Regions from separate parts of the Streptomyces sp. NPDC093586 genome, predicted to be linked through region 3. Evidence: riboswitches for the same ligand, from Rfam matches in the RefSeq annotation. Region 3 holds a riboswitch; each other region holds the start of a gene.
The links. Region 3 has a riboswitch for cyclic di-AMP ahead of ACIRFH_RS34275 (M23 family metallopeptidase). Riboswitches for the same ligand answer to the same signal wherever they lie in the genome.
Positions count from the first base shown of each region.

Region 1: linked by a shared signal. The riboswitch ahead of ACIRFH_RS35985 (peptidoglycan DD-metalloendopeptidase family protein) and the one ahead of ACIRFH_RS34275 (M23 family metallopeptidase) in region 3 are both predicted to bind cyclic di-AMP.
Region 2: linked by a shared signal. The riboswitch ahead of ACIRFH_RS17085 (C40 family peptidase) and the one ahead of ACIRFH_RS34275 (M23 family metallopeptidase) in region 3 are both predicted to bind cyclic di-AMP.
Region 4: linked by a shared signal. The riboswitch ahead of ACIRFH_RS03465 (transglycosylase SLT domain-containing protein) and the one ahead of ACIRFH_RS34275 (M23 family metallopeptidase) in region 3 are both predicted to bind cyclic di-AMP.

Region 1 covers NZ_JBIWJA010000073.1:4,875-9,076, forward strand. Annotated here, with positions in the region: gene ACIRFH_RS35980 (SGNH/GDSL hydrolase family protein) at 1-724, opposite strand, end outside; gene ACIRFH_RS35985 (peptidoglycan DD-metalloendopeptidase family protein) at 950-1,891, opposite strand; cyclic di-AMP (ydaO/yuaA leader) riboswitch at 1,896-2,054, opposite strand; gene ACIRFH_RS35990 (tyrosine-protein phosphatase) at 2,494-3,291, shown strand; gene ACIRFH_RS35995 (DUF6126 family protein) at 3,319-3,438, opposite strand; gene ACIRFH_RS36000 (helix-turn-helix domain-containing protein) at 3,435-4,082, opposite strand; gene ACIRFH_RS36005 (aspartate aminotransferase family protein) at 4,157-4,202, opposite strand, start outside.
Region 2 covers NZ_JBIWJA010000014.1:93,491-97,692, forward strand. Annotated here, with positions in the region: gene ACIRFH_RS17070 (urease subunit alpha) at 1-313, opposite strand, end outside; gene ACIRFH_RS17075 (urease subunit beta) at 306-617, opposite strand; gene ACIRFH_RS17080 (urease subunit gamma) at 636-938, opposite strand; cyclic di-AMP (ydaO/yuaA leader) riboswitch at 1,535-1,755, shown strand; gene ACIRFH_RS17085 (C40 family peptidase) at 1,759-2,232, shown strand; gene ACIRFH_RS17090 (DUF6328 family protein) at 2,293-2,643, shown strand; gene ACIRFH_RS17095 (ATP-binding protein) at 2,764-3,267, opposite strand; gene ACIRFH_RS17100 (helix-turn-helix domain-containing protein) at 3,481-4,202, shown strand, end outside.
Region 3 covers NZ_JBIWJA010000057.1:16,671-20,872, forward strand. Annotated here, with positions in the region: gene ACIRFH_RS34265 (PrsW family intramembrane metalloprotease) at 1-214, shown strand, start outside; gene ACIRFH_RS34270 (aldo/keto reductase) at 270-1,214, opposite strand; gene ACIRFH_RS34275 (M23 family metallopeptidase) at 1,292-2,326, opposite strand; cyclic di-AMP (ydaO/yuaA leader) riboswitch at 2,338-2,494, opposite strand; gene ACIRFH_RS34280 (PP2C family protein-serine/threonine phosphatase) at 2,756-3,955, opposite strand; tRNA gene ACIRFH_RS34285 (tRNA-Met) at 4,119-4,192, opposite strand.
Region 4 covers NZ_JBIWJA010000002.1:270,507-274,708, forward strand. Annotated here, with positions in the region: gene ACIRFH_RS03460 (polyprenyl synthetase family protein) at 274-1,284, opposite strand; cyclic di-AMP (ydaO/yuaA leader) riboswitch at 2,053-2,221, shown strand; gene ACIRFH_RS03465 (transglycosylase SLT domain-containing protein) at 2,227-2,715, shown strand; gene ACIRFH_RS03470 (HAD family hydrolase) at 2,777-3,586, opposite strand; gene ACIRFH_RS03475 (GNAT family N-acetyltransferase) at 3,800-4,202, shown strand, end outside.

The DNA.
Region 1 (4,202 bases), on a different contig from region 3:
CGTGGTCCCCGGACGACTCGCCGCGCAGCCGGCGCCCGATCCACGGCACCAGGAACTCCCGGGCCCAGTGCACGTCGTCGCGCCGGACGTCGAGGGTGCCGCGCGGCGGCAGGGGCGGCCAGGGCTGGTCCGGGTCGGCGGGGATGCGCAGGCCGAGGACCTGGCCGGCGCGCAGCGCCACGCGGGTGTGGCCCTCGGCCGACAGGTGCAGCCGGTCGGCGTCCCAGGCCCTGCGGTCCTGGATGCTGCGCAGCGACCACAGGTCGAGCACCGGGCAGCCGTAACGGTCGGCGATGGCCCGCACGTGTCCGTTGTAGGTGGCGATCTTGCCGCGCAGATGCTTGAGGACGGGCACTCCGCGGGTGTCGAAGCCCGTGGTCACCATGACCGTGCCGGCCGCGGCGGTCAGCGCGGCCACCGCCCGCTCGAACCGTTCGGCCACCTCGTCGGGGTCGGTGCCGGGCCGGATGATGTCGTTGCCGCCGGCGCAGAACGAGACCAGGTCCGGCGCGAGTTCGATCGCCCGGGGGACCTGTTCCGCCACTATCTGGTCGAGCAGCCTGCCGCGTACGGCGAGGTTCGTGTACGTGAAGTCGCCCTCGGGGCGCCGGTCGGCGAGCAGGACGGCGAACCGGTCGGCCCAGCCGACGAACGCTCCGTCGGGGCCGGGGTCGCCGACGCCCTCGGTGAAGCTGTCCCCCACCGCCACGTACGACCCGATCACTGCTCTGCTGTCACTCTTCGAATCGTCTGCCACATCGACCCATGATTCACCTTGGAATGTGACCTACGCGACCGTAGGAAGGGGTTGACGGGCGGTGAGATAAGCCACTCCTAAAGTGTTTGCCAATTCAGGAATAAGCGAAGCCCGGTGGCGGACGCGCCGAAGGCCGGACCCGGGGATCGGGGTCCGGCCTTCGGCGGCGCGGGGTCTGCGCGGAAACCGTCGTCAGACGGAGACGCCGTGCGAGCGCAGGTAGGCGATCGGGTCCACGTCGGAGCCGTAGTTCGGCGTGGTGCGGATCTCGAAGTGCAGGTGCGGTCCGGTCACGTTGCCGGTGGCACCGGAGAGACCGATCTGCTGGCCGGCGGTCACGGACTGGCCGGCGGAGACGGAGATCGAGGACAGGTGGGCGTACTGGGCGTAGTGGCCGTCGGTGAGCTTGATGACGACCTGGTTGCCGTACGCGCCGCCCCAGCCGGCGGAGACGACCGTGCCCGCGCCGACGGCCTTCAGGGAGGTGCCGGTCGGGACGACGAAGTCGGTGCCGGTGTGGTAGCCGCTGGACCACATGCTGCCGGACTGGTGGTACGGGGTACCGACGCCGGCGCCGGCCACGGGGGCGGTGTAGCCGCTGGTGGTGCCGGCGGACCGGGTGTTCGTGTTCGAGGACGTCGGCGCGGCGGGCTTCGACGAGGTGGTCTCCGCGGCGTCCGACGCCTTCTCGGCGGTCCGCGCGGAGGACTTCTCGGCCTCGGCCGGCTTCTCGGCGGTCTTCTGCGAGGGTGACGGGGGCGCGGTGGTGCCGGCCGCGGCCTTCTGGCCGATCGACAGCTTGAGACCCGGGTGGATGAGCGACGGGTCGGAGCCGATGGCCTCGCGGTTGTCCGCGTACAGCTTCTTCCAGCCGCCGTCGACGTGCTGCTCGTCGGCGATCTTCGAGAGATGGTCGCCGCTCTTCACGACGTAGGTGTGCGAGGCCGAGCCCTTGTCGGCCGACTTCTGCGCGCCGGCCGTGACGGACTGTCCGGCGGCGGAGTGCGCGGGGGCGGCCTGGGCGGCGGCACCCATCAGCGGGAGCGCGAGCGCGGCGCCACCGGTTCCGGCTATGGCGATGGTGCGGGTGATGCGCTGGGCCTTGGTGCGGCGGTGCTTACCCTTCGCGGGCATGGCGAATTCCTCTCCGGCGCCTGCGAGGTGAGCTGTCGGGTGCGGACTGGAGATGTCCGGCCGCGTCATGGCGCGGCTTAACCCCGAGCCTGTTCCGGGAACCGGAACAGGCGGTCTTACCTGTGGGTCCCCCGCTCCTGCCGTGTACGGGTGGTGGATGAGTGCGGGCTCCGGTCGGCGGCAGGATTAGGCGTCCGTCCGGATCGGTGGTGAACGTAAGGGACCACGAGGCGCACGGACAAGCGAGAGGCTCCCCGGACCGGTGTTCCGCTTGATCCTTCACGGGAATGAGCGGTCACACTCCGTCGATTCCGTGAGCGTCCCTCTCCGTAAACGGCCTTGAAAAGCGCATGAATTACGTGAGCATGACGGGCAACGCTCGGTCACCTCTATGACGCTGCTCACGAGGGTTGCGCCAGTTACCCTTATTTCCCAGCGAGTTGGTGTGAAGTGGGCAATTGGTGCAGAAGGCCCAGATACTCCATATTCGGCTCTATCGGCTTCCCTGTGGGCGACTCGTTGCCGCAGGCAAGGGATGCCGTATCGTCGGCTGGGCGCCCGACGGCGAGCAGCGCCGACGGGGCGGAGTGGGAGGAGCCCCCGTGACGCAGCAGGTCCCGTCGACCGAACCCGAGCTGGCCGGCGTGCGCAACTTCCGGGACGTGGGCGGACTGCCGACCGTGGACGGGCGGAGCGTGCGCCATGGAGTGCTGTTCCGCAGCGGCCACCTCGCGCACGCCACCGAGGAGGACGCCGCGTTCCTCGCCTCGCTGGGACTGCACACGATCTTCGACTTCCGCAACGCCGCCGACCAGAAGCTCGAGGGTCCGGACGTCGAACTGCCGGGCGTGCGCCATGTGAACCTGCCGCTGAGCGATCCGGCCGACGGTGCCGAGTTCTGGAAGATGGTCCGCGACGGCGACCTCGACCAGCTGCGCGAGATCCTGGCGGACGACCGGGGCGCGAACCGGATGATCGCCTCCTACCGCACGATCATCAAGGAGCGCACGGCGGAGCACTCCCGGGTGCTGCACGCGCTCGCCGAGGACAGCGTCCCCGCACTGATGCACTGCGCGGCCGGCAAGGACCGCGCGGGCCTGTCGATCGCGGTCACCCTGCTCGCCCTGGGTGTGCGGCGCGAAGCCATCCTGGAGGACTACCTGAAGTCGAACGCGACGCACCGCCGCTACAAGGTGCGTCGCAGCAGCACGGCCGCCTCGGCCTACTCCCCCGAGGTCATGGAGCTGCTCAGCCCCCTGTTCGACGCGCGCGCCGAGTACCTGGCCGCGGCCTTCGAGACCGTCGAGGAGACCTGGGGCGGGGTCGACGCCTACCTGGAGAAGGGACTCGGCATCACCCCGCGGACCAGGGAACGGCTGCGCGAGCGGCTGCTGGACTGAGCCGCCCGCCCGCGTTCCCGGGCGGCGCTATCCGGCTCCCACCTCGAAGAGCAGGTAGAGGAAGCCGCCGAAGACGTGCCCGAGGGCGATGTAGATGAGAAGTCGCACCCACAGGGCGCGCGGGAGCTTGTCCTGGATGGCACTCATGGCATCTCTCCGGGGGTGTGGCGGGTCGGTGTGGTGACGGGCCCCAGGCACAGCGCCGTCGTCGGGCTCTGCAGCAGGGTGTGGACGAAGAGCAGCTCGAGCCCGTCGACGTCCTGGGCCGCGATCCGGTGCGGGGTCAGGGAGTCGAAGTGGGCACTGTCGCCCGGGGCGAGCAGGTGCACGGCGTCCCCGAGGCGCAGCCGCAGCCGCCCCCGCAGGACGTAGAGCCACTCCTCGCCGGGGTGTACGCGCACGATGTCGCCCTGCGAGCCGTGCGGCACGCGGACGCGCAGGGCCTGCATCCCGCGGCCGGAACCGCCGGCCTGCCAGTACGTCCAGCCGCCCGCGGCGGTCGGCTCCATGCCCCCGGCCCGCACGACGGCGTCCCGTTCCGCGGCCTTCTCGCCGAGCAGTTCCGAGACGGTCGTACCATAAACACGCGCGAGCGAGAGCAGCATCGGCAACGAGGGCTGGCGCTGCCCGGTCTCCAGGCGGGAGAGGTGGGCGGGCGACAGCCCGGCGGCGCGGGCCGCCGCCTCCAGGGTGAGGGCCGCGCGGCGGCGCAGGGCGCGCAGCTGCGGCGCCACCACGGAGGACACGGCGTCCGGCGGCCCGTCCGACTGATGGTTCGCGGAGGAGGACATACCTCCATTCAGCCCGAGCTTTGCCTGTGGGGCAATTTTTTTGCCTCACAGGCAAAGCGGTGGATGTCCTCCGGTCAGCGGTTCGCCACCGCCTGCCTGACCAGTGTCTTTCCGAAGTCC
Region 2 (4,202 bases), on a different contig from region 3:
CGGACTTGCCGATGCCGGTGATGCGGCCGTCGCGGATGCCGATGTCGGCCTTGACGACGCCCCAGTGATCGATGATCACGGCACCGGTGATCACGGTGTCGGGGGCGCCCTCGGCGCGGGTGGCGCGCGACTGGCCCATGGACTCGCGCAGCACCTTGCCGCCGCCGAAGACCGCCTCGTCGCCGGAGCGGCCGGGACCGCCCGAGCGGTCCTCCTCGATCTCGACGAAGAGGTCGGTGTCGGCCAGACGGATGCGGTCGCCGGTGGTCGGGCCGAACAGGTCGGCGTAGGCGGCGCGGGAGAGTTCAGGCATCGAGGGCACCTCCGGTCGCGCCACGCAGTCCCACGACGACGCGGGCGCCCGCGAGGGGGATCAGCTCCACGTCGGCCGGGATGCCGGGCTCGAACCGGACGGCGGTGCCGGCGGCGATGTTCAGCCGCCTGCCGTGCGCCGCGGCGCGGTCGAAGTCGAGACCGGGGTTGGCCTCGGCGAAGTGGTAGTGGGAGCCGACCTGGACGGGCCGGTCGGCGGTGTTGAGCACGGTCAGGCGGATGCCCGCGCGGCCCTCGTTGAAGGCGACGGGCTCGTCGGCGAAGACGATCTCTCCGGGAATCATGGTTGTCGTTCGTTCCCGTCAGACGATCGGTTCGTGGACGGTGACGAGCTTGGTGCCGTCGGGGAAGGTGGCCTCGACCTGCACGTCGTGGATCATCTCGGGGACGCCCTCCATGACCTCGTGACGCTGGATCAGCTTGCGGCCGGACGCCATGAGCTCGCCGACCGTACGGCCGTCGCGGGCGCCTTCGAGGATGTGCGAGGTGATCAGCGCGACGACCTCGGGGTGGTTGAGCTTCACGCCTCGTGCGCGACGCTTCTCGGCCACGTCCGCGGCCACGTGTATGAGCAGTCTCTCCTGCTCGTGCGGGGTCAGTTGCACGTACCACCTCACAGGACATCACGCCGGGTCCGGACGATCCGGCTGCCGCGTCCGCCGCGGCGGCTCTAGATGTAACACACACATAGGGGCCTGAACGCCCCGTCGGATTTCAAGAAACCGCAGGTGGATCGGGGTGCAGAGTACGGCTGGAGTGTTTCTGTCACGTCACACGGTTTTGACTGACTGATGACCGGCTTGACCGGCCGATTACCGGTGTCGGCCGATGGACTTCCGCGCGCACGCACACCACCGGACATCGCGGCCCCTCCGGGCAGCCGAGAGCCGCGCCCGGCACACCCATCGCCACCCCCGGGTCAAAACCGGCCAAATGACGTACCCCCTTTCGGCGTAGGAACACCACCGGTTTCCGGCCCTGCGAGCTTGCGCGTTCCGCGCACCCGGATGGCGGAATATGTCATTCCGCCGCTGGTCCCGGGCTCGCCACGACAGTCGACGGAGAATCGAACGCCGACATGTCCACCCGAACGGCCGAGGGGTGAGTAACCACACAACAACCCGGTTCCGTTGGGATTTTCCGACTTTGATGAGACAAGATCCGTGACTGACGACAAGCCCCCGCCGCAGCGGCGGGGCGGTCCGGGCGGACGCCGAGTCCTGCCGCCGCCCGGACGACCGGTCGACAGGAGTGGATCGGCAGGAGTGGAGGACCCGAGCACGACGGGTCGCCGGAACGGACGTCTTCGCGAGAGACGCCGGGCCGAGCAGCCCTTGGGGTGAAGCCGCACTCGTGCGGCCGGGCAACTTCGCCAGCCCGAATCCGACAGGTCATCCTTCACAGGCGGCTGACGAAGGGTTGCGCATGACTGCGCTCAATCGTGTCCCGTCACTGATGGCCCGTGCCGGTACGGCTTCGGCCCTCACCATCGCCGCCGTGGGCGGCTCCCTCGTGGTCCCCGGTGCCGCCGGTGAGGCCGCGGCGGCGACCCATGCGACGAAGGCTCTCAAGATCGCGGCTTCCAAGAGGGGCGCGCCCTACGCATGGGGCGCCACCGGACCGTACCGGTTCGACTGCTCCGGGCTGACGCTGTACTCGTTCAAGAAGGCCGGCAAGAAGCTGCCGCGGACCGCCGCGCAGCAGTACAACAAGACCCGGCACATCTCCGCCAAGAGCCGTCGGGCCGGAGACCTCGTGTTCTTCCACTCGGGCCGGAGTGTGTACCACGTCGGCATCTACGCCGGGAAGGGCAAGATCTGGCACGCCCCGAAGACCGGGGACGTGGTGCGGCTGCAGAAGATCTGGACGAGCAACGTCTGGTACGGCCGGGTGAAGTGACCCGGCCGGGGCGGTGACGGCGTCCTGTCGCGCCGTCACCGTCCCGGACGTGTGCTCGCGGTGCGTGACACGGTTCCCGGCGGTCACCCGTCGCGGCGGTGGCCGGCCACCGCCGCGGCACCGCACGCGACGCGGACGCCGCTGGAGCGCGCCGTCCGCGTCACCACGCTGCCGTTCGTGGTGTCCGCCGCGACGCTGTTCACGGCCCCTGCCGCGCTGCACCGTTCGCTCTTCCAGCGGGGCGCCGGGGAACGCATCGTGCGGGTGTCCTCGCGACTCGCCACGGCCGGCACGGAGGTGCCGGGGCTCGCGTTCACCGGCTCGGTGCCGCCGGTGCGCCGACCCTGCTGGCCCGCCCCGGCCCGTGGTCGCTGCTCCCCGCCTGGCCCGGCGGACCCACGTGAGCGGTGAACGCCGCGCCGCCGAACGGCGCTCGGTGGCGGAACCGGCCGCCGGGGCCCGGGAGAGGGCGGCGCGGGGCCGCACGGCCCGGCGCACGCCGTCCGCCGCGCGCCGGGTGCCGTCCACGCCTCACCGCTGAGGCTTCCGGTGCCCCACGGCCTCGCTCCGGGGACGCTCCACGACCGTGACCGGCTCGGCGGGCGCCGACGGGCCCGGTACCGTCCAGGGCAGTTCGATGGAGACGGTCTTGCCTCCCTCGCGCGTGGGCCGCACCCTCAGCCTGCCGCCGCACTCCGCCGTCAGCCAGCGGATGATCACCATGCCCCGGCCGTTGTCCTGCTGCACGGCGGCGGGCAGGCGCTTGGGGAAGCGCGGGTGGCTGTCCGTGACGCCGATGCACAGCCGTTCGTCACAGTCGAGCACGAGGTCCACCGTGAAGGTCGGCGACTGCCCGAGCGTGTGCTGGACCGCGTTGGTGGCCAGCTCGGAGACGATGAGCCGGACGGTCTCGGACACCTCCGCGTCCGCGGGCAGACCCCACTCCGCCAGGGTGCCCACCGCATAGGTGCGCGCGACGGCCACCGAGGCGGGTTCGCTCGGCAGAGTGACGGATGCTTCCAGATGGTCTGCCATGGCGACGTCGTCCCTTTCCCGCGGGACCGCAGTCAGACACGGAGCGGATGGTTCGAGTACGGTCCCGGACTGGTGCTTCGCCGCCAGAGTGCCATCACCACCTGGTGAAGAGCGGCGATCCACCAAGATATGCATATATCTGTCGCTCGAAGCGGTGAACTCTGCGACGGCAGACCGTATGCGCGCGCCTCGATGGGAGTAAAGGAGTGGCCCATGCAGCACGGTCCGGTGGTACGTCGCCGAAAGCTGGGCGCGGAGCTGCGCGCCCTGCGCACGTCGGCGGGGATCACCAGCGGTGAGGCGGCCCGGCTGGTGGGCTGGCACCAGTCGAAGGTCAGCCGGATCGAGACCGGGACGAGCGGGGCGAAACCGGCCGACGTGCGGTTACTGCTGGACGCCTACGGCGTGGACGACCGGGAGCTGCGGGAACTGCTGGTGGTACTGGCGGGCTCCGACGACGCGAGCGGCCGGCACCACTGGTGGCACGCCTATCGCGGGGTACTGCCGCCGACGTACCGGGACTTCATCAGCCTGGAATCGCAGGCGAGCGCGATGCGTACCCTGGAGACCACCGTCGTGCCCGGGCTGCTGCAGACCCCGGAGTACGCCCGCGCGGTCACGCGGGCAGCGGTGGACGGGCTGTCGGAGGAGCGGCTGGACACGCTGGTGGAGGTCCGGCTGGCCCGGCAGGACGTGCTGCGGGCCGATCCGCCGCTCAGGCTGAACGCGGTCCTCGACGAAGCGGTGCTGCGCCGCCAGGTGGGCGGGCCTGGGGTGATGGCCCGGCAGCTGACCCGGCTGGTGGAGGCCGCGCGACTGCCCCATGTCCGGCTCCAGGTGCTCCCCTTCACCGCCGGAGCCCACATCGGCGTCACCGGTCCTTTCGTTATTTTCTCCTTTCCGAGCACTTCTGATCTCGACGTGGTGGTTCTCGA
Region 3 (4,202 bases):
CGAATTGTGGCGCCGGCGGGAGGCGGCGCGGCCGGCGCTGGACTACGCGGCCCGGGCCACGGCGCCGCCCCTCCCGGTGGCCGTACCGCCCTGGCCGGCGTACGGGCCGCACGCGGCACCGGCACCCGCCCGGTACACCGCACCGGCCCCGTACGCCATGCCCGTCCACACCTCCTACACCGCGTACCCGGCCCAGAACCCGTACCGGTCGTAGCGGCGGCGGGGAAGCGGCCCCTCGGGTGGACAACCGGGCGGACGACGCGGACGGCTCAGGCGGACGCCTCCGTCAGCCTCCGCACCTCCGCCTCCGTCAGCTCCAGGTCGGCCACCCCGAGCAGCGCCGGCAGCTGCTCGACCGTCCGCGCGGACGCGATCGGCGCGGCCACCGTCGGCTGGGCCGCCAGCCAGGCCAGGGCCACCGTGGCGACCGGCGCGTCGTGGGCCTCGGCGATCTCGTCCAGGGCGGTGAGCACCCGCCGTCCGCGCTCGCTCTCCAGGTGCTTCGCGGCACCGCCCGCCCGCGGGCTGTCGACGGTCGCCCCGGGCCGGTACTTGCCCGTGAGGAAGCCGGACGCGAGGGCGTAGTAGGGAACGGCGGCCAGACCGGCCCGCTCGGCGAGGTCCCGCAGCTCACCCTCGTACGTGTCGCGCGAGACCAGGTTGTAGTGGGGTTGCAGGGCCACGTACCGGGCGAGGCCCTCGCGGTCGGAGAAGTCCAGGGACGCCGAGAGCCGCTCGGCCGTGATGTTGGAGGCGGCGATGTACCGGACCTTGCCCGCGCGCACCAGGTCGTCGAGCGCGCCGATGATCTCCTCGACCGGCACCTCGGGCTTGTCGTAGTGGGTGTAGTAGAGGTCGATGCGGTCCGTGCCCAGGCGCCGCAGGGAGGCGTCGGCGGCGGCCTTGATGTTGGCGGCGGACAGGCCGGGGTACTCGGGGTGCTGGCTGACCTTGGTGGCGATCACGACGTCGTCGCGGTTGCCGCGCGCCGCGAGCCACTTGCCGATGAGGGTCTCGGACTCGCCGCCGCTGTTGCCCTCGGCCCACGCGGAGTAGACGTCGGCGGTGTCGACGAAGTTGCCGCCGGCGGCGGTGTAGGCGTCGAGGACGGCGAAGGAGGTGTCCTGGTCGGCGGTCCAGCCGAAGACGTTGCCGCCGAGGGCGAGCGGGAAGACCTCGAGGCCGGAGGAGCCGAGCTTGCGCAGAGAAGTCATGTCCTGTGACAACAAGCGCCCCGGAACTGGTCATTCCGGGGCGACGCACAATTCGCGCGAACCGGCGGCCCCTGTCCTCAGGGGGTGAGGCCCTTGCCCTGCAGCCACGCCGCCGGGTCGACCCCGCCCCCGGCACCGCCGACGTGGACCTCGAAGTGGAGGTGCGGTCCGGTGACGTTGCCGGTGGCGCCGACGCGGCCGATGACGTCACCGGTGCTGACCTTCTGGCCGACGCTGACGTTGATCGACGACTGGTGGCAGAACCACAGCTCGGTGCCGTCGTCCAGGGTCAGGATCGTGCGGTAGCCGTAGGAGCCGGCCCAGCCCGCCTCGGTGATCGTGCCGGTGTGGACGGCCTTGACGAGGGTGCCCGTGGGAGCGGCGAAGTCGAGGCCGGTGTGGTGGCCGGAGGACCACATGGAACCGGCCTGGCCGAAGGTGGAGGTGATCGTGTACGAGGAGGTCGGCAGCGTGAACTGCTTGGCCAGCTCGGCGAGCCGCTCGGCCTCGGCCTTCTTCGCGGCCTCCTCCTCCGCCTTCTTCTTGGCGGCGGCGGCCTTGGCCTCGGCCTCCTTCGCCGCCTTCGCGGCGGCTTCGGCGGCTTCCTTCTCGGCCTCGGCGGCGGCCTCGGCGGCGGCCTTGGTCTCGACCTGGACCTGCTGCTGCTCGGCCTGCTGCATGATGCGCGCCCGCAGGGCCTCACCGGCGTCGGTGGTGCCCTCGGCGGTGTCGGTGGTGGTCGCGCCGATGCCGCTGAGCGGGGTGGCGGAGCCCTGGGGTTCCGGTTCCGCCTCGTCGGAGATCAGCGAGCCGACGTTCGGCAGGTCGGGCATCGAGATCGGCACCGGCGGCTTGCCGGTCTGGGCGCTGGCCATGCCGCCCGCTCCGACGGCCGCGATGACGCCGACGCCGAGGACGGTGGAGCTGCGGGCGAGTCCGCCGCGCTGCTTGGCGACGCGGTGCCGGCCGCGTACGGGACGGATGGACTCCGCGGTGGGGTTCCACTCCTCCCAGGGGCCCGCTTCGGCGCGGTGGCCGTCGGGGCCGAAGGGGTCGGTGTCGTGCGTGATCGGCACGAACGGGGCCTCGGGGGCAGGCCGGTTGGACGCCACGTGGGCGTACTCCTTTCCTTCCTTCCGCCTACCGGGTTAGCTGACGGGTTCGGAGCAGGAAGGTCTCCTACGCGCGTATACCTGCCGTGCCTCCACGGCGGCATACGCCCGATTCACCCCAAGGTGGTGGTTCCCCGGTTCCCTCACGGGATTCGGCGCGTGCGCACGGAGCCGCCTTCTGTGACGGCTGGGACGACCGCGCTGCGTTATCGAACGTTAATAGACGCGAGGTGCTGATTCCAAGCCGCCCCGATTGATCATTAAGAATTTCGGACGGGACGTACCCCTCATGAGGGGCGAAAGCGGGGCGACTTGACCGCCCCTCAGGCAACCGTTCTCCACCACCCGTTTCTGACGTTGTGTCAGTTGTTATGCGGAGGGCGGTCGCGTCGTCACCACCCGTGTCACCGGTCAGGGCCGCCGCACCGCTCAGCGCCGGCGTACGGCGAGCAGCGCCATGTCGTCCGTCATGCCGCCCCCGGAGTGCCGGCGCACCTCGTCGGCGAGGGCGTCGAGCAGTTCGGCCGGGCGCCGGAAGGCGCGGCCGGCCAGCCGCGCCGCGGGATCGTAGAACCGGCCGTGGGCGTCGCGTGCCTCGGACAGCCCGTCGGTGTACAGCAGCAGCGTGGCACCGCCGGAGAAGCCGGCCTCCTCCGCCCGGTCGGGCCACACGCCCAGCTCCCCCATCCCGAGCGGCAGCGCGAACTCCCTGGCCTGTACCGGACGCACGGTGCCGTCGGCGTGCAGCAGCAGGGGCGGCGGGTGGCCGCGGTTGACGATGCGGACGATCCCGGCGCCGTGCGGGAGTTCGGCGAGGACGGCGGTGGTGAACCCCTCGAAGGCGTCCAGCCCGTCGCGCCGGGTGCCCTCGCGCGCCAGCGCCCGCTCCAGCCGCTGCGCGACCGCCTCCAGCGTCGCCTCCTGCTCGGCGGCCTCACGGAAGGCGCCGATCACCACGGCGACGGCGGCCACCGCGCCCATGCCCTTGCCACGCACGTCACCGACGATGATCCGCACGCCGTGGGCGCTGTCCTGCACCGCGTACAGGTCACCGCCGATGAAGGCGTCGGCCTGCGCCGCCTCGTAGCGGGCGGCGATCTCGAAGCCGCCGATCCGCTCGGCGGGCTCGGGCAGGACGGCCCGCTGGGCGGCCTCGGCGATCTCGCGGGCGGAGGCGAGGCGCGCGTCGGTGCGGCGGACGAAGGCGTTCACGAAGACGGCGAGGGCGGCGACCGTCGCGATGGTGATCAGTTCGGTGAGCGAGTCCACGTAGTGGGCGACGCCCTTGCTCAGTTGGAGCCCGATGACGGTGGCGACCACGGCGAGACCGGTGAGCACCGTGCCGCGCCGCGAGTAGACGGGCGCCGCGACCAGGGGCGCGGCCGTGTACAGGGGTCCGGCGGTGAAGTACCGGGGAGTGAAGACGTCGTACAGGATGGCCACGACGATCAGCAGGACGGGGAGCAGGCGCACGAAGGGCCGGCCGTACGGGGTCCGCCGCAGCTCCCGCCCGGCGGACGGGACGGGCACCGGGTCGGTGCCGAGGCCGGGGTCGGGCACGGGGTCACCGGGCAGCCGGCCACCGGCCCTGGCATACGGTGCCTCGTCGTCCACGTCACCTGGCCGCACCACTCGTCTCCCGCCGCCCCTGTACGTCCACGCCGCTTGCCGTCCCGCTCTCCAGGTTTCCCGGAGGACGGACGGGGGGCGAGCCGTGGAGGCCGGTCGGGTGACGGACGCGCGGACGCACCGAAGGCCGGAATCCTTGAGGATTCCGGCCTTCGGCCTTGAGTAGCGGGGACAGGATTTGAACCTGCGACCTCTGGGTTATGAGCCCAGCGAGCTACCGAGCTGCTCCACCCCGCGTCGTTGTGTC
Region 4 (4,202 bases), on a different contig from region 3:
GCGGCGGCTGTCTCGCGACCTCGCACGTGTTCACCCGTGAGCCGCCATTCTCACCCGAATCGGTGAGGAGTGGTGTTTTTCCGTGTGACCATCTGACCAAATCGGCCACGAGGAAGCGTCAGACCGCGGGCTCAACTCCGCGTACTCCTGCGGGATGACACGGAAGGGCGGATCCTCCACCGACCGGTGGGGGCGTCCCCGACCGGTGGGGGCGTCCCCGACCGGTGGGGGCGGGGCGCGTCGCGCCGGGAGAGCGCGGTGGCGGCCGGGAGGTCAGCCGGCTCGGTGCACCACCGCGTCGCACAGCTCGATCAGCGCGGCCTTCGCGTCGCACTCCCGCAGCGGGGCCAGCGCCGACCGGGCGTCCTTCGCGTACCGGACGGTGTCCCGCCGCGCCTGTTCGAGCGCGGGGTGGGCGCGCAGCAGGCGCAGGGCCTCGGCATGCCGCGCGTCGTCGCTCAGGTCGGAGTCCAGCAGCTCGCACAGGGCGATGTCCTCGGCGAGCCCCAGCCGGGCCGCCCGTTCGCGCAGCCGCAGCACCGGGAGGGTCGGGATGCCCTCGCGCAGGTCCGTGCCGGGCGTCTTGCCCGACTCGTGGGAGTCGGAGGCGATGTCCAGGACGTCGTCCGCGAGCTGGAAGGCGACGCCGAGCCGCTCGCCGTACTGGGTCAGCACGTCGACGACCGTGTCGTCGGCGCCGGACATCATCGCGCCGAACCGGCAGGAGACCGCCACCAGCGATCCCGTCTTGCCGCCCAGCACGTCCAGGTAGTGGTCGACCGGGTCCCGTCCGTCCTGGGGCCCCGCCGTCTCCAGGATCTGGCCGGTGACGAGCCGCTCGAACGCGAGGGCCTGCACCCGGACCGCCTCGGGCCCGAGGTCGGCGAGGATCTGGGAGGCGCGGGCGAACAGGAAGTCGCCGGTGAGGACCGCGACCGAGTTGCCCCAGCGGGTGTTGGCGCTGGGCACGCCGCGGCGCACGGCGGCCTCGTCCATCACGTCGTCGTGGTAGAGCGTGGCGAGGTGGGTCAGCTCCACGACCACGGCCGAGGGCACGATGCCGGGCGCGTAGGGGTCGCCGAACCGGGAGGCGAGCATCACCAGCAGCGGCCGGAACCGCTTGCCGCCGGCCCGCACCAGGTGCTGGGCGGCCTCCGTGATGAAGGGCACCTCACTCTTGGTTGCCTCAAGCAACCCTTCCTCGACGGCCGCCAGTCCGGTCTGGACATCGGCTTCCAGTGCCTGGTCCCGCACGCTCAGCCCGAACGGCCCGACGACGGTCACGAGGGGTCTCCTGTCTGCTGGTGTCTACTGGCGATTACCTGGTTTGTCGATAGGTCGCTGCCACCACTCGAGTCAGCGTATCCGGTCACGTTTCGATCACCGCTAGCGCCCACCGTTACAGGCCGGTCGGTATCGGATCATGCACGGTATGTTTTTGATCAAGTGATATGAGCAGATATCGGCCGACATCGCCGGAGAGGCGCGGCGCGGAGCACGGCACACCGGAAGCCACCACCGAAGATCCCACCACCCCTCCCGACGGACCGCACCCCGAGAGCGTCACCCGTTCGCCACCCGCACCCGCGACCCCGGACGGATGCCCGCACACCCCGGACGGATGCCCGCGCGACACGAGGAAACACCGGGGCGCCCCGCCGACGGAGGGGCGTACCCCCGCTGCCGCGCGCGTCCGGCCGGGCACCCGGTCGGCCCCCCAGCCACCCCCCGGTCGGGCCCCCGCACCGAAGCGACCCCCACCAGGGGGCGATTGACCACCAGTTGACTCTAATGCCCGATTTGCCGCTCTTGTTGAGGCCAGTGAGTTGGCTCACGCCACCGCGCCCGCCCGCACCCCCGCCGCGAACCCCCTCACCCCTTTGCCCCGTAGGCGAGTTGAGCCTTGGCAGTAGCAAAGGATCAAGCACCCCAAATGCCTCAGATCAAGGTCAACAGGCACGTCGGGTGATTCCTGCACTTGTTCCGGACATGTGCTCTCGCATACGTTCCCGGCCTGTCAGGCGGACGCCGAATCCTGCCACCGCCCCGACACACAGTCATCCACCGACACACTCGCAGGCAGGAGCGGGGGACCCAAGGTAAGTCGCCGCGCCGGACACCACCGGAGCGGCTCGGGGTGAAGCCGTGCCCGTCAGGGCGCGGCCGGGCACCTCCCCGCCCGAACCCGACAGCTCACCTCGCAGGCGTATGGAGAGGGACACACACATGCCTGCCAACGGTCAGAACCGTCACGCCCGAACCGGCCGCCTCGCCCGCAAGCTCGCCGTCGCCGGCACCGGCGTCGCCGTGCTCGCCCTGCCGCTCGTCGGCGCCGCCACCGCGTCCGCCGCCACCCCGGCCACCACGGCCGCCGCCGCCACGGCGACGGTGTACCCGAACAACCTCGACGGCTGGATCCGCGAGTCGCTGGACATCATGGCGCAGCACGGGATCCCCGGGACCTACGACGGCATCCACCGCAACGTCATGCGGGAGTCGTCCGGCAACCCGTTCGCCATCAACAACTGGGACGTCAACGCCGTCAACGGCACCCCGTCCAAGGGCCTGCTCCAGGTGATCGACCCGACCTTCCGGGCGTACCACGTCGCCGGCACCTCCTGGGACTCGTACGACCCGGTCGCCAACATCACCGCCGCCTGCAACTACGCGGCCCACCGGTACGGCTCCATCGACAACGTCTTCAGCGCGTACTGAGCCGCCCGCGCACCGCGACACAACCGGACGAACCGAGCCGTACCGATACGCACCCGGTGCGTCAGGAGGCTCCGAAGATCCGCTCGAGGACGACGGCCACGCCGTCGTCCTCGTTCGTCGTGGTGACCTCGTCCGCGACCGCCTTGAGTTCGGGGTGGGCGCCCGCCATGGCGACCCCGCGGGCCGCCCAGTGGAACATGGGGATGTCGTTGGGCATGTCCCCGAAGGCGATCGTCCGCCGCCGGCTCAGCCCCAGACGCTCGGCGGCGAGCGCCAGACCGGTCGCCTTGGTCACCCCGCACGGCTGGAGCTCCACCGTCCCCGGCCCCGACATCGTGACCGTCGCGAGGGAACCCACCACCGCGCGCGCCGTCGCCGCCAACTCGTCGTCGGACAGGTCGGGGTGGCGCAGCAGCACCTTGCTGATCGGCGCGCTCCACAGCTCGTCGCGCCGCTCGACCCGCACCGCGGGCAGGGTCGGGTGGGGCATCAGATAGCCCGGTTCGATGAGCGTCAGCCCGTCGACGCCGTCCTGGTCGACCGCGGCGTACACCTCCCCCACCTCGGCCTCGATCTTGCCGAGCGCGGTCTCCGCCAGCTCCCGGTCCAGGGTGACCGACCACAGCATCCGGTGCGCGTCGGCGTCGTACACCTGCGCGCCCTGCCCGCACACCGCGAGCCCCGTGCAGCCGAGGCCGTCGAGCAGGGAGCGCACCCTCGGTGCCGGGCGCCCCGTCACCACCAGGTGCCGCGCCCCCGCCCGGGCCACCCGCGCCAGCGCGGCCAGCGACCGGTCGGAGACGGTGTCGTCGCCGCGCAGCAGCGTTCCGTCGAGGTCGGTGGCGACGAGGGCATATGCGGTGCGGTCCATGATCAGAGAATACGGACACCGCACCTGCCCGACCCACCCACGACCGGTTGCGCACGAGGACGTTCGCAGGTGTCCGAAACCTGACGCAACACCGTCTGAAGGCGGTTAAAGGCCTGTGCACCAGTTGGCAACAACATGCTCTGCCTTCTACCCTCCGGGCGGCCCCGGGGGTACCTTCCTGTTGTCCAGGGGGGACTTGATCGGGGGGTCGGGTTGAGCAGCGGACGTGTACGCGTGCTGAGGCCGGAGGAGCTGGGCGAGGGGGAACGGGAGCGCTGGCGCGAGCTGCGCGCCGGGGCGACGGCGCCCCGCAATCCCTTCATGGAGCCGGAGTTCACCGACGTCGTGGGCCGGGTACGGCCCGGGGCGCGGGTGGCGGTGCTGTACGAGGGCGGTGAGGCCGCCGGTTTCCTGCCGCACGAGCGCGGGCCGCTGGGCCAGGGCCGGGCGATCGGGCTCGGGGTCTCGGACTGCCAGGGCGCGGTGCTGCGGCCGGGCCTCCTCCCGGACACCCGCCGACTGCTGCGGGCCTGCTCCCTGTCGAGCCTCGCCTTCGACAACCTGGAGGCCGAGCAGGGCCTGTTCGTGCCGTACGCCGCCGAGGAGCACGCCACCT